3 regions of the Nocardia sp. CDC153 genome follow, and region 3 is predicted to be linked to each of the others. Evidence: riboswitches for the same ligand, from Rfam matches in the RefSeq annotation. Region 3 holds a riboswitch; each other region holds the start of a gene.
The links. Region 3 has a riboswitch for magnesium ahead of VMT65_RS06045 (hypothetical protein). Riboswitches for the same ligand answer to the same signal wherever they lie in the genome.

Region 1: it holds a riboswitch for magnesium, as region 3 does, so the genes downstream of both, VMT65_RS26510 (MgtC/SapB family protein) here and VMT65_RS06045 (hypothetical protein) in region 3, are expected to answer to the same signal.
Region 2: it holds a riboswitch for magnesium, as region 3 does, so the genes downstream of both, VMT65_RS28980 (NRAMP family divalent metal transporter) here and VMT65_RS06045 (hypothetical protein) in region 3, are expected to answer to the same signal.

Annotation. Positions count from the first base shown of each region.
Region 1 covers NZ_JAYKYU010000004.1:832,807-836,904, forward strand. Annotated here, with positions in the region: gene VMT65_RS26495 (pyridoxamine 5'-phosphate oxidase family protein) at 1-258, shown strand, start outside; gene VMT65_RS26500 (ArsR/SmtB family transcription factor) at 347-700, opposite strand; gene VMT65_RS26505 (MFS transporter) at 787-2,028, shown strand; M-box (ykoK) riboswitch at 2,088-2,261, shown strand; gene VMT65_RS26510 (MgtC/SapB family protein) at 2,467-3,180, shown strand; gene VMT65_RS26515 (ABC transporter permease) at 3,177-4,098, shown strand, end outside.
Region 2 covers NZ_JAYKYU010000005.1:488,596-492,693, reverse strand. Annotated here, with positions in the region: gene VMT65_RS28990 (APC family permease) at 1-780, shown strand, start outside; gene VMT65_RS28985 (hypothetical protein) at 837-1,178, shown strand; M-box (ykoK) riboswitch at 1,393-1,572, shown strand; gene VMT65_RS28980 (NRAMP family divalent metal transporter) at 1,906-3,660, shown strand; gene VMT65_RS28975 (hypothetical protein) at 3,683-4,098, opposite strand, start outside.
Region 3 covers NZ_JAYKYU010000001.1:1,327,753-1,331,850, forward strand. Annotated here, with positions in the region: gene VMT65_RS06040 (ABC transporter permease) at 1-1,411, opposite strand, end outside; gene VMT65_RS06045 (hypothetical protein) at 1,443-2,168, opposite strand; M-box (ykoK) riboswitch at 2,480-2,651, opposite strand; gene VMT65_RS06050 (DUF3558 domain-containing protein) at 2,749-3,252, shown strand; gene VMT65_RS06055 (DUF3558 family protein) at 3,252-3,764, shown strand; gene VMT65_RS06060 (hypothetical protein) at 3,794-3,985, opposite strand.

The sequences.
Region 1 (4,098 bases), on a different contig from region 3:
GTGAAGGCGGCCGATTTGCGGCGGGACGGGCGGTGTGCGATTCATGCCCACCCTGACGAGGGCGACGCCAAGGTGATGGGTGTCGCGGTCGAGGTCACCGGAGCGGCGAAGGCGGCGCTGGGGTCTGCGCCGGAGGTGCACAACTTTCGGCTCGAGCTCACCGATGCTGTTCTGACCTCGGTCGATGAGGCTGCGGAACTGCTGGTGATCCAGCACTGGCGTCCAGGTAGGGGTGTGGTCGTCACCCGGCGACGCTGACGAATATCTATACGGGCGTGGTGAAGACGAGGTGATACTGGGAGTAGCTAGGCCTGCGGGCTGGCATCGACTTTGCCTCGTCGCAATTTCATGACGAGGCCGGGGCCGCCCCGATCGCCTTGGGGCCGTGGGTGATTGCCATGGCGAGTAGGCCGGGGAAGCGGGCTTCGAGGTCTTCGGTGCGGAGGCGGTTGAGGCGGCGGGTGCCTTCGTCGCGTTGGGCGATGATGCCGGCTTCGCGGAGGGTTTTGAAGTGGCCGCTCTGGGTGGATTTGCTGACGGGGAGGTCGAAGGTCGAGCAGGCCAGTTCCTCGCCTGCGGCGGCGGCCAGGCGGGTGACGATGGTGAGGCGGACGGGGTCGGCGAGGGCGGCCAGGACGGTGGTGAACCGCAGGTCGGCGCGGGCGGGGTGCACCAGTTCGGTGGCGGTTCGGCTGGCCATGGGGGCAATGGTAATCCACATGTTCACATAATCCGAACATCCTGTTATGTTCGGAATTGTCGAACATAACGAGGTTGGGAGGAACCGTGGCGATCGAGCAATCCCCTGCTGCTGGCACCGGAGTACCGGTGGCACAGCAGGTTTCACCGGTCGGGAGCCGACTGAGATTCTGGGGTGCGGCCTACGCGCTGTTGATCCTGTTCACCGGCACCAATCTCGCGACGCCGCTGTATCACGGTTACGCGCAGCGTTTCGGGTTCTCGCCATTGATGCTGACCTTGGTCTTCGCCGCCTATGTCGGCGCGTTGATTCCGTCGCTGCTGCTGGCGGGTCCGGCCTCGGATGCGTTGGGCCGCCGCACGATTCTGCTGCCCGCGCTGGCGGTGGCGGCGTTGGGCACGCTGGCCTTCGCACTCGCCACCGGTCTGGCGTGGTTGTTCGCGGCGCGGGTCCTGCAGGGCGTGGCGATGGGCGCGGCCTCGGGGGCGCTGACCGCCGCCATCACCGAGGTGGAACCGCGCGGTGATCGACGCCGGGCCGCGCTGGTGTCGGCCATGGCGACAGCCGGCGGCATGGGCGTGGGGCCGATGCTGGGTGCGGTTGTCGCGCAATACTTTCCGCAACCGTACGTGATGCCGTTCGTGGTGCACCTGGTGCTGCTGGTTCCCGCGGGCGTGTTCCTGGCCCTTCTGCCCTCGGCGTCCACCGGCGTGCGGTGGCGGCCGCGGCGGCCCAGCATTCCCTCGGGCATGGGCCGCACCTTCGCCGCGGCCGGATCGTCCGCGTTCCTGGGTTTCGCGGTGGTCGGTGTGTTCTTGACCCTGGTCCCCACCTACGCCGCGACCCTGTCGGGCAGTACGAACCTGGTGGTCGGCAGTGCCGCCGCGGCCGTGCTCCCGGTGGCCTGGTCGGTGGCCCAGCTGATCGGGTACGGGAAATCCGAACGGGCCCTGGAGCGTACGGGCCTGCCGCTGCTGGCCGCCGGACTTGCTTTGCTGGCGTTGGCGGGCGCGGTCTCCTCGCTGACGCTCCTGCTGGCGGCCACACTCCTGGCCGGTGCCGGGCACGGTCTGGCATTCCTGTCGGGCCTGACCGCGGTCAACGCCGCCGCCCCGGCCGACCGCCACGCCGATGTGCTTTCGACCTATTACGTCATGGGCTACTGCGGCACCGGCGGCCCGGTGATCGGCGTCGGCCTGCTCGCCGGAACCACCGGAACCTTGCACGCGGTGCAACTGTTCGCCGCCGCCGTCGCGGTGGCGTGTGTGGTGCGACTGGCACTGCGGACGGTTCTCGACGGCTCGCGCAACGCGGGCTCGGTGCGGTAGCGACCGCGCTCACATCCGGGTTGCGATCGGCGCGACCCGGGTGTTTACTGGCCCCCGCAAGGTGCCGTCGTTAACTGAGGCTCCTTCACGGATACAGGCCGGCGATCCCGAACGTCGAGAGACGCCCCGGATCAGGACAGGTTGCCCCGAGTTAAGGGGCCGCCCCGACCGGCTCCCGCCAGATGGTGGGTTCACGCCGTGGAGTGCTGAAGGTCTTACGAGGGGTGGTGCCGCTTCCAGTGAATTCTCGCTGGTCCCACCCTGTTGGCACGCGTGTGTTGTGCGTCTGAGGAGGTGGTGGTCGTGCCCGATGGTCCGGATCGTGTTCCGTTAGCCAATCGTTCACTAGGCGACACCTCCGCAATCTGCCGTTCGCTACCGGCACCCCTGTAGCGTCCGAGGTCGGAGTGCGCCGTCATCCCCTTTTCGGAGATCGCAATGACCACGTGGGAAATGCTGCTGCGACTCGGCACCGGTGTCGGGTTGGGTGCGGTGATCGGGTTCGAGCGTCAGTTCCGCGCCCGCATGGCCGGACTGCGCACCAACGCGCTCGTCGCCGCCGGTGCGACCCTGTTCGTGCTGCTGTCGGCGCACGGCTTCCATGGCAGTGACGCCGACCCGACTCGCGTTGCGGCGCAGATCGTTTCCGGTATCGGCTTCCTGGGCGCGGGCGTGATCCTGCGCGACGGGTTCAATATTCGCGGGCTCAATACTGCCGCGACGCTGTGGTGCTCGGCGGCGGTGGGTTCGCTCGCGGGTGCGGGCATGTATTCGACCGCGGCGGCGGGCACGGTGGCCGTGGTCGTGGTGAACACCGCGCTGCGCACGGTGGCGCGCTCGGTGGATCGCCCGCTCACCGACGGCCCCGAGGCCCACGAGGCGCTCTACTCCTTCACCGCCGACACCGATGACGCGCACGAGGCGCATGTGCGCGCGCTGCTGGTGCAGTCGTTGACGCGCACCGATTTCCGGTTGAACTCGATCTCGAGTCACGACACCACGCAGGGTCGGGTGCAGGTGCGCGCGGAGTTGACCGGCGACCGCCGCGACGACCGGCAGATGGAGGCGGCGGTGAGCCGGTTGAGCCTGGAGCCGTCGGTGACCAGTGTCGGCTGGCGCACGGTGGCCCCGCCGGTGGAGACCGAGCAGTGAACGCGACACTGCGCTCGTATCCTTCGCGCGGGGTACTGGATCGGCCGCGCTCACGGTGGGCCGATATCGCGGTGTTCGCGGGCGCGGCGGTGCTGATCTGGATCGTGGTGAAGGTGTCGGCGGGCATGCATGTGCCCTTCGACGAGAACACCGCGCCCACCACGATTTCCACCGATCCGGCCGAGCTGCCCTACTATGCGGCGCGGTCGCTGCTGCGCATGTTCGCCGCGTTGGGGCTCTCGATTCTGTTCACCTTCGTCTACGCCACCGCCGCGGCGCGGCTGCCGCGCGCGGAGAAGGTGCTGTTGCCCGCGCTCGATATTCTGCAGTCGGTGCCGGTGCTGGGTTTTCTGTCGGTGACCGTGGCCGGATTCATCGCCCTGTTCCCGGGTTCGTCGCTGGGTTTGGAGTGCGCGTCGATTTTCGCGATCTTCACCTCGCAGGCCTGGAACATGGCCTTCGCGTTCCATCATTCGCTGGTGTCGCAGCCGCGCGAGCTCGATGAGGCCTCCCGCAATCTGCGGTTGTCGCGCTGGCAGCGGTTCTGGCGGGTGGATGTGCCCTCGGGGATGTTCCCGCTGGTGTGGAACGGGATGATGAGTTTCGGCGGCGGCTGGTTCTTCCTGACCGCGTCCGAGGCGATCAGCGTCAACAATCGCTCCTACGCGCTGCCGGGTATCGGTTCGTATGTGGCCAGTGCCAACGCGCAGTCGCAGACCGGTCGGATGCTGTTGGCGATCGCGGTCATGATCGTCATGGTGGTCGGGCTCAATGTGTTGTTCTGGCGGCCGCTGACGGTGTGGGCCGAGCGCTTCCGGGTCGAGGACACCGAATCCGCGGACGCCCCGCGCAGTCTGATGCTGGATCTGTTGCGCCGCAGCCATATTCCCGGACTGCTCGCGCGGGTGTTCGGGCCGT
Region 2 (4,098 bases), on a different contig from region 3:
CCGCGCCTGCACACGCCGGTGGTCTCGACCATCGTGGTGGGGTTGTTCGCGGTGCTGGCCGCCGCGCTGCTGCCCATGCGCTGGCTCATTGTCGCGACCGGCGCGGGCCTGGTGTTGGTCTACCTGTTCGTGGCGCTGGCCGCGCTGCGAATTCGTGCGGCGCGCAGGGGCATCGCGGGTGGCTATCGAATGCCGTTGTGGCCCTTGCCCCCGGCGATCGTGATCGGGGTCATGCTCTACTCGGCCTACAACCTCGCCCGCGACGACTGGCAGCAGATCGCCTTCGCGGTCGCCGCCATGGTGGCGGGCTACGCGTATTACGCGCGCTCTACCTTCACCCTCGCCGCGGCGAGCGCTGGACGCTGCCCGACCCGATCCACGAGGAACAGTGAAACCCCGGTCGCGCCCTCATCGACACGACCGGGGTTCGGCCCACGCGGTTACTTCGTGGGAGCGGGGGTGAAGGGCTCGTTGATGGTGGTGAAGTACTGGACCGCGGCGGCGATCGCCACCGGTGCGGTGACCAGGATCATGCCGCCGACCGCGCCGAGCGCGCCCATGGCCGCGGCACCGGCGAGGCAGCCGACAACCGCGCCGGGCAGGAAGAAGAACAGGCCGCCGATAATGCCGGTGGCCAGCGAGACACCGGAGCCGACGGCGATGCCGCCCAGCGCACAGCCGACGGCCGCGCCGCCGATGCCGCCGACGAGGGTGCCGATGGTCGCGCCCATGGCGATGGTGTCCTTCATGCGGTTCCAGGCCGCCTGCTCACGGTCGTAGGGGGTCTTCCAGGGCGCGGTGTCCTCGAAGGGCAGTGCGACCGGCTGGTATACCGCGTGCTGCAGATCGAATTGCGGTGTGAGCGTGACGGTCCGGTCCCGGACATCGGCCAGAATGGGGAAAACGAAATCGTCCACGCGGAAGTTCAATTCGGTTCCAGCAACCACCTTGCCATCGGGCGCTTTGATCTGGAAAGCACCGTTGTCCACGGCCATGGAGCCGATATCGGTGGAAATGGTCGCCGAGCGATCGGTGGCCGATGCCGTGTAGTGAATAGCGCCAACGTCACCCGACTCGGGCTGGGCATTGACCGTTCCCGCGGTGATTGCTGTGACGGCGGCCACCAAGGCGGTAACCGCAGCGATTCCCCTCTTGCGCACTTGATTTACCTCGATTGAGTAGGCCTGCGGAATCCGAACACATCGCAGGTTCAGTTATTGACAAGCAAACTCTAAGTCTGTTCTGAAGAATCCAGCAATGGACTAAAGTCCCAAAGTGACTCGACACACACATTCCGAGTCGATTGCGCCGCAAATTAATCCGCCGTTCACCCGTTGTGAACCGACCGGGCTGGATTTGACAACGGCGGGACCGGGGCTCACCATTGCCCAGTCAGCACCTCGCTAGGCGAGGCTCCTGTACGAACACAGGCCACTGATCCGACGACGTCGAGAGACGCCCAGGGTTAGGACAGATCACCCCGGATTAAGGGGTGATCCGAAGTGGCTTCCCCGGGCCGCGAGCCCCCGGATACGTCGTGCAGTGCCGAAGCTCTGACGAGAGGGGTGCGGGATACGCCGTCGAGCGTGCTCCGATCCTTCTTGCCGTGCGCGATGCGACACCACGATCCAGCGACGCCCGCGTGCGTCCCGGCGGCAAGGAGGTGAGGGACGAACCATGAGTTCCGGCGATAGTCCGTATCCGAGTACGGATTTCACGATCCTGACGTCCCCGGCTTGCCGCATTCCGGTCACCGGCTGACCCGTTCCCACCTCACCTCGCTCCGGCGTCCCCGACACCGGTGCGCCGGTTGACGTGTGCGCGGGCGGCCCTGCCCGAAATCGCTTGGCGGCCGGGTGTTCTCCGCATGTCGAAACACCTGATGATCGAAAGCGAGGGAAGGGCATGGCCTTCTTCGCGAACGGCTCCAGCCGCCGCATCTCCACCGTCGCCGCACCCACCGCCGAGGCGAAGCCCACCGGCGCTGTCATGGACAGCGCGCACGTCGGCGATATCGTCGGCGCCCTGGGCTCCATCGGCCAGCACGACACCCTCGAAGGCCGTTCGCGCCGACAGCGATTGCGCATGCTGCTGGCCATTATCGGCCCGGGCCTGATCGTCATGGTCGGCGACAACGACGCGGGCGGCGTGGCCACCTACGCGCAGGCGGGTCAGAACTACGGCATGGCCCTGGTCTGGACCTTGGTCCTGCTCATCCCGGTGCTGTACGTGAACCAGGAGATGGTGGTGCGCCTGGGCGCGGTCGCGGGAGTCGGCCACGCGCGCTTGATCTTCGACCGTTTCGGCAAGTTCTGGGGCGCGTTCAGCGTGGGCGATCTGTTCGTGGTGAACGCGCTGACCATCGTCACCGAGTTCATCGGCGTCTCCATGGCGTTGAACTATTTCGGGCTGCCCAAGGCGATTTCGGTCCCGCTGGCCGCGGTGGCGCTGTTCGCCATGGTGGCGGGCGGGTCGTTCCGGCGCTGGGAGCGGTTCCTGTTCGGGCTGATCGCGCTGAACATCGTCATGTTCCCGCTGGCATTCCTGGTGCACCCCAAGGCATCTCAGGTGGCGCACGGGTTCCTGCCGTCCTTCCCGGGCGGGTTGAACTCGACGCTGCTGCTGCTCATCGTCGCCATTGTCGGCACCACCGTCGCGCCGTGGCAGCTGTTCTTCCAGCAGTCCAATATCGTCGACAAGCGCATCACCCCGCGCTGGATCCGCTACGAGCGCATCGATCTGTGGGTCGGGATCGTGGTGGTGATGCTCGGCGCGATCGCCATCATGGCCGCCACCACCTTCGGGCTGGCCGGGACCGACGCGGTCGGGAACTTCACCGACGCGGGCGGGGTGGCGCGGGCGCTGCACGACCACATGGGCACCACGGTGGGCGCGCTGTTCGCGATCCTGCTGTTGGACGCGTCGCTGATCGGCGCGAACGCCGTCGGGCTGGCCACCACCTACGCGCTGGGCGACACCCTGGGCAAGCGGCACTCGCTGCACTGGAAGATCACCGAAGCGCCCGCGTTCTACGCGGGATACGCTGCGCTGCTCGCCATCGCGGCCGCGGTGTCGTTCAGCCCCGATCATGTCCTGGGCCTGCTGACCCAGGGTGTGCAGGCGCTGGCCGGAGTGCTGCTGCCCTCGGCGACGGTGTTTCTGGTACTGCTCTGCAATGACAAGGCCGTGCTGGGTCCGTGGGTGAACACGGTCAAGCAGAACATTGTCGCGGGCGTCATCGTCTGGTCGCTGGTGCTGCTGTCACTGGCGCTGACCGCTGCCACCTTCTTCCCGGGCATCACCACCGGCACCCTGGAATTGGGTTTCGGCGTCGGCGCGCTGGTCGGCGTGCTCGGCGGCGCGGGCATGCTGCTGGCCTGGCAGCGCAACCGGCGACGCGAAACCGAGCGCACCGCACGGGAATTCGGCAATCTCGACCCGGACCAGGTGGAGGAGCTGGAGGCCACGTCCCTGACCCGGGCCGAGCGACGGGCGATCCGCGACGCCGACCGCGACACCTGGCGCACGCCCGCCCTGGACACCCTGGCGCGGCCGAGCTTCTCCCCGGCGCGCACGGCGGGCATGCTGGCACTGCGCGGCTACCTGCTGCTGGCGGTGATCCTGGTGGGCGTCAAGGTGGTCACGGCCATCGGCGGCTGAATCCCGCACGGCGGGCGTGGGATCAGCAGTCGACCGGGATTCCGGACAGTTCGACCCGCGCGTGCGCGGTGACGGCGCGGCACTCCACCGCCGCGCCGTCCAGCGTGACCTCGCTCAGATCGAGTGCGGCACTACCGATTCGGCCACCGCTGCTGGAGGTGCGCAGCAGCGATCCCCCGGCCGCCGTGATCGAGGTGCGCGCGAGTGAGCCGCGCAGCACCGCGGTGTCACCGATATTGCGGACATCGATGCCATTGGCGGCCGCGCCGCCCAGCACGGTGTCGTGGATGTCGAAGGTGAGCGCCGCGGTGCTGGGCTCGCTTCCGGCCGGGGTGTAGGCGATCAGGCCGATGCCGTCGGCGCTGCAGTCGCCGAGATCGGAGTTCGCGACGGTCAGGTCGGTGCTGGCGGAGCGACCGAAATTCGTTGTCACCACGC
Region 3 (4,098 bases):
TCTGCCCGGCCGCCGCGATCACGTTGAACAGCACGTACCACTGCGCGCCCAGTGCCATGAGCACGGTGCCGCCGATGTTCAGCGAGATGCCGGTGTAGGTCAGCCCCGCCACCACGAAGATGTAGAGGAACTGGGCCGGGAAACTGGCCATCACCTGCACGACCGGTTGCGCGAACCGGCAGATGCGCGGATTCATCCCGATCCATACGCCGACCGGCACCCACACCACGGTGGACACCACCAGCAGCACCACCACGCGACTCAGACTGGCCAGACCCATGAGCGACGCGGGCCCGAATTCGGCGAAGCCCACGGTCCTTTCGAAGTAGCGGGCCAGCGTCCACGCACCCCAGGACAGTGCCGCGAACAGGGCCGCGAAGAACACCGCGTCCCCGGCGCGGCTGCCGCGCCGTTCGTACGGCGAGCGGGTCGCCCGCCCGAAGATCCGCATGAGGCGGTCGATCCCTTCCTCGACCGGCCGCAGCCGCGCCGCGACCCGAGCGGGAATCGTGCTGCGCCGCAATAGATCCAGCACCAGGCTGCGCGGTGCGAGCGCCGCCTCGGTGTGCTCCACCCGGAACCGTTCCGACCACGCCGTGAACGGCCGCCAGAACAGCACGTTCACCAGCACGATGGTGGCGACCATGACGGCCGCGCCGATCAGCAGCTTGCCGACCGCGGCCTCGGAGGTGGCGGCGGCGATGAAACTGCCCATCCCCGGCAGCGCCTGATCATTGCCGGAGACGCTGATGACCTCCGAGGACGCCAGCATGAACCACGCGCCGCCGAAGCTCATCATGCCGTTCCAGATCATGGGGATCATGGCGGCCGGAATCTCGAGCTGGGTCAGCCGCTGCCAGCGGGTCAACCGCATCATGCGCGCCGATTCGTCGAGCTCGCGCGGCAGGTTCCGCAGCGCCTGGTAATAGGCGAAGGTCATGTTCCAGGCCTGCGCGGTGAAGATGGCGAACACGCACGCCGCCTCCGCTCCCAGGTAGGAGCCGGGGAACAGCGCGATGAACGCGGTCACCGTGATCGATACCAGCGCCAGCACCGGCACCGACTGCAGAATGTCGAGCATCGGGATGAGCACCTTCTCCGCCCGCCGCGAGTGCGCGGCCCACTGACCGACCACGAGCGTGAACAGGACCGACGCACCCAACCCGACGAACATGCGCAGCGTGGTGCGGGCCGCGTAGTAGGGCAGATGCGACGGATCGGTGGACACGGTGCCGGGGCTGTCGCCCGGCACCCACGGCACCGAGATGTCGCGAAAGAGCTTGACCACCACCACCGTCAGCACCACGCCCGCCGTCAGCAGCAGGTAGTCCGCGGGCCGCAGCCCGCCGCGTGCCCGCCGGATCTCCGGAGATGGCTTGGGGCCGTGCGGAATTGCGATTTCAACAGTCATGACAGATACCTCATGGGGAGTGCCGCCGACCTCAGCCGTTGACGGGAGCGGCGGGAGCGGCGTCGACGGCGGGCGGCGCGCTCATCACGCTCAGGAAGTGGGCGGCCGATCCGATCAGCGCCGGTACGCCGATGAGCAGGTTGAAGACCACGACACCCATGCCCGCGCCCGCGACCGCTCCGGCCAGGCAGCCGACGATCGCACCGAGCGGGCCGCTCGCCGCGGTGCCGATCGCGCCGGTGAACACGCAGCCGAGTGGGCCGCCGACGATCGCGCCCAACAGCGTCCCCACCGCGAGGGCGACGGTGAGCTCGTTGTTGACATTGCCCATGGCGGAATTGAATCGATCCTCCGGGCTGTCACCGTCGGCGATGGGCCGCAGGTCGATATTCCGCACCGGGGCCGTCGCCGCCCGCGTGGCCAGCTGCCGCTCGTCGGCGGTCAGCGGCCGGGCCGCGTCGGTGCGGGGCGTGAGAATGGCGGTGGCGCCGTCGATTCGGGCATCGATCGGATAGGCGGTGTCCTGTTGGGCCAGCAGCAAGGGGAGTGAGCCCACGACCATGCCCGCGGGATCGAGGATCTGTAGCTGGTCGTGATCCACGCGCAGCGAGCCCGCGTCGGTGTGGAGTCGCACCGTGTGGTCGACGATCGCGGCCGTGGCCTGGATAGCCGCCGGTTCGGCGTGGGCGGTGGCGTGGGTGGTGAGTAGCGCGACGCTGGTCAGTGCGCCGAGCCAGGCGAACATGCGAATTCTCATTGGGATTGTGTCCCCTCATCTCGCCGCCCGCCGGGTATTGCGGGCAGCATCGAATTCCGTCGCGCACTATTGGTGCGGACGTTCGGTCATGAATTGCGGATCGTGGGAATCGACCCGGAAATTGGCGCGCGAATACGACGGCACCGCGGTGGCGGCGTCGAATATCGGCGAATTATGCGCGTCGAGCCGACGCGGCGTCGGTGTGCTGTGTAGCGGAGGGCGTCATCTGGCTGTCCAGACCTCCTCGAACTCGTGGAACGCGATACGACAGCGCACACGGGGGAAAGTCGATCAGGTGAAACCTGGAGGGACGGACACCCCTCTCGTCAGAGCTTCGGCACTGTGCGACGTATTCCGCTGGGCGGGAAGCCACTTTGGATTACCCCTTAATCCGGGGAAATCTGTCCTAACCTTGGGCGTCTCTCGACGTCGTCAGATCAGTGGCCTGTGTTCGTACAGGAGCCTCGCCTATCGAGGTGCGATATCGAACGTAGTTACCGGCTTGTGAATTGTCAAAATCCGCAATCGGAAGTGTTGTGGATCGCAGGATTCAACCGGCTCGCCTACGCTGGTCGGCGTGATGAGAGCGGTGGGCGCGGCGGCGGGGATCGCCCTGATCGGAGTGGCGGTCGCCGGCTGTGGCTCCTCGACGCAGCAGGCGGCGCCGAGCACGACCGTGGCGCCGAAGGTCCTGCCGTCCCCCAACACCATTGGGCTCTGCGGCGGCGTCGCGGATGCCGATATCGCCCAGCAGACCGGGGTCGGCGATCTTCAGCGGGTCTCGGTGAATCCGATTAGTTGCGCGTGGCAGCCGTCCGGGGGCACCGACTACTCGGTGGTGTTCCACTGGTTTCGGGGCAGCTCGCTGGAGGAGCGTCGCGGCCAGGTGACCACCGGAAAGCCGACGACCGTGCAGGTCGCGGGGCAGCCCGGCATCGAGTGGCAGGACACGGCCAGCTGCGAGGTGGCGGTGGCGTTCGGCGACACCGACTTCATCGACTGGACCGTGCGGCATGCCGGGGTCGGCTGTAAGGGCGTCGAGCAGCTGGCGGCCGCCACCTTGAAGCAGGCGGGACAGGGCTGATGGCACGACTACACGCCCGAATCGCGGTGTCCGCCTTGCTGATCGCGAGCCTCGCGGGCTGTTCGCACGGCGCGCGGCCGTCGGACGCGCCGACCTCCGCCGCCCCGAATTTCCTGGCGGACTGCGGCCCGCTCGAGGATCAGAAGCTGGCCGCCGCCATCACCGCCACCGGTATCAAGCGGCAGAGCTCGCCGACCGTCTGCAACTGGACCGCCACCGCGGCCGGTGGCGGCACCGTCGATCTCACCTACGCCTGGCTGCGCGATGACACCCTGTCCCGCGAGGTCCAGATCGCCGACCAATTCGGTTACCAGATCGAGCGTTTGGTCGTGAAGCACTTCGGCGGCATGTACTGGCGCGACCCGAGGGATCCGGGCAGCTGCGCGGTGACGGTGGCCGATACCGGCACCGTCACCTGGTGGGTGCAGAACCGCGACCACGCCGCGCACCCCGATGCCTGCGCGGCGGCCATGGCGCTGATGACCGCGACCCTTTCGGTCGACGGCATCTAGATCAGGTTCGGCGACCTCGGAGAGCCCGCTCAGTGCTCGAGGAATGTTGCGACGATGTTCCAGAACATGTTTCGATCCACGCTGTGGAAATCCCAGCTCTCGGTGAGGCTGTGCGTCGCGCTCACGATCGCGGGGATGTCGAAGTCGTGCCGGGTGGCGGTGCCCTTGGCCTCCACGGCGGTGACGACGTAGGCGGTGGCGGTTTCAGCGGTGTGGGCCACGAGGAAGCTCCAATCGATTAACCGGTCCAGGGATCGTGCACGGATGCGTGGCCGAGGACAGCGTCGGCCGCGACCACACACCCCAACGCCGTGACGAACCTCGCGGCTGGCGC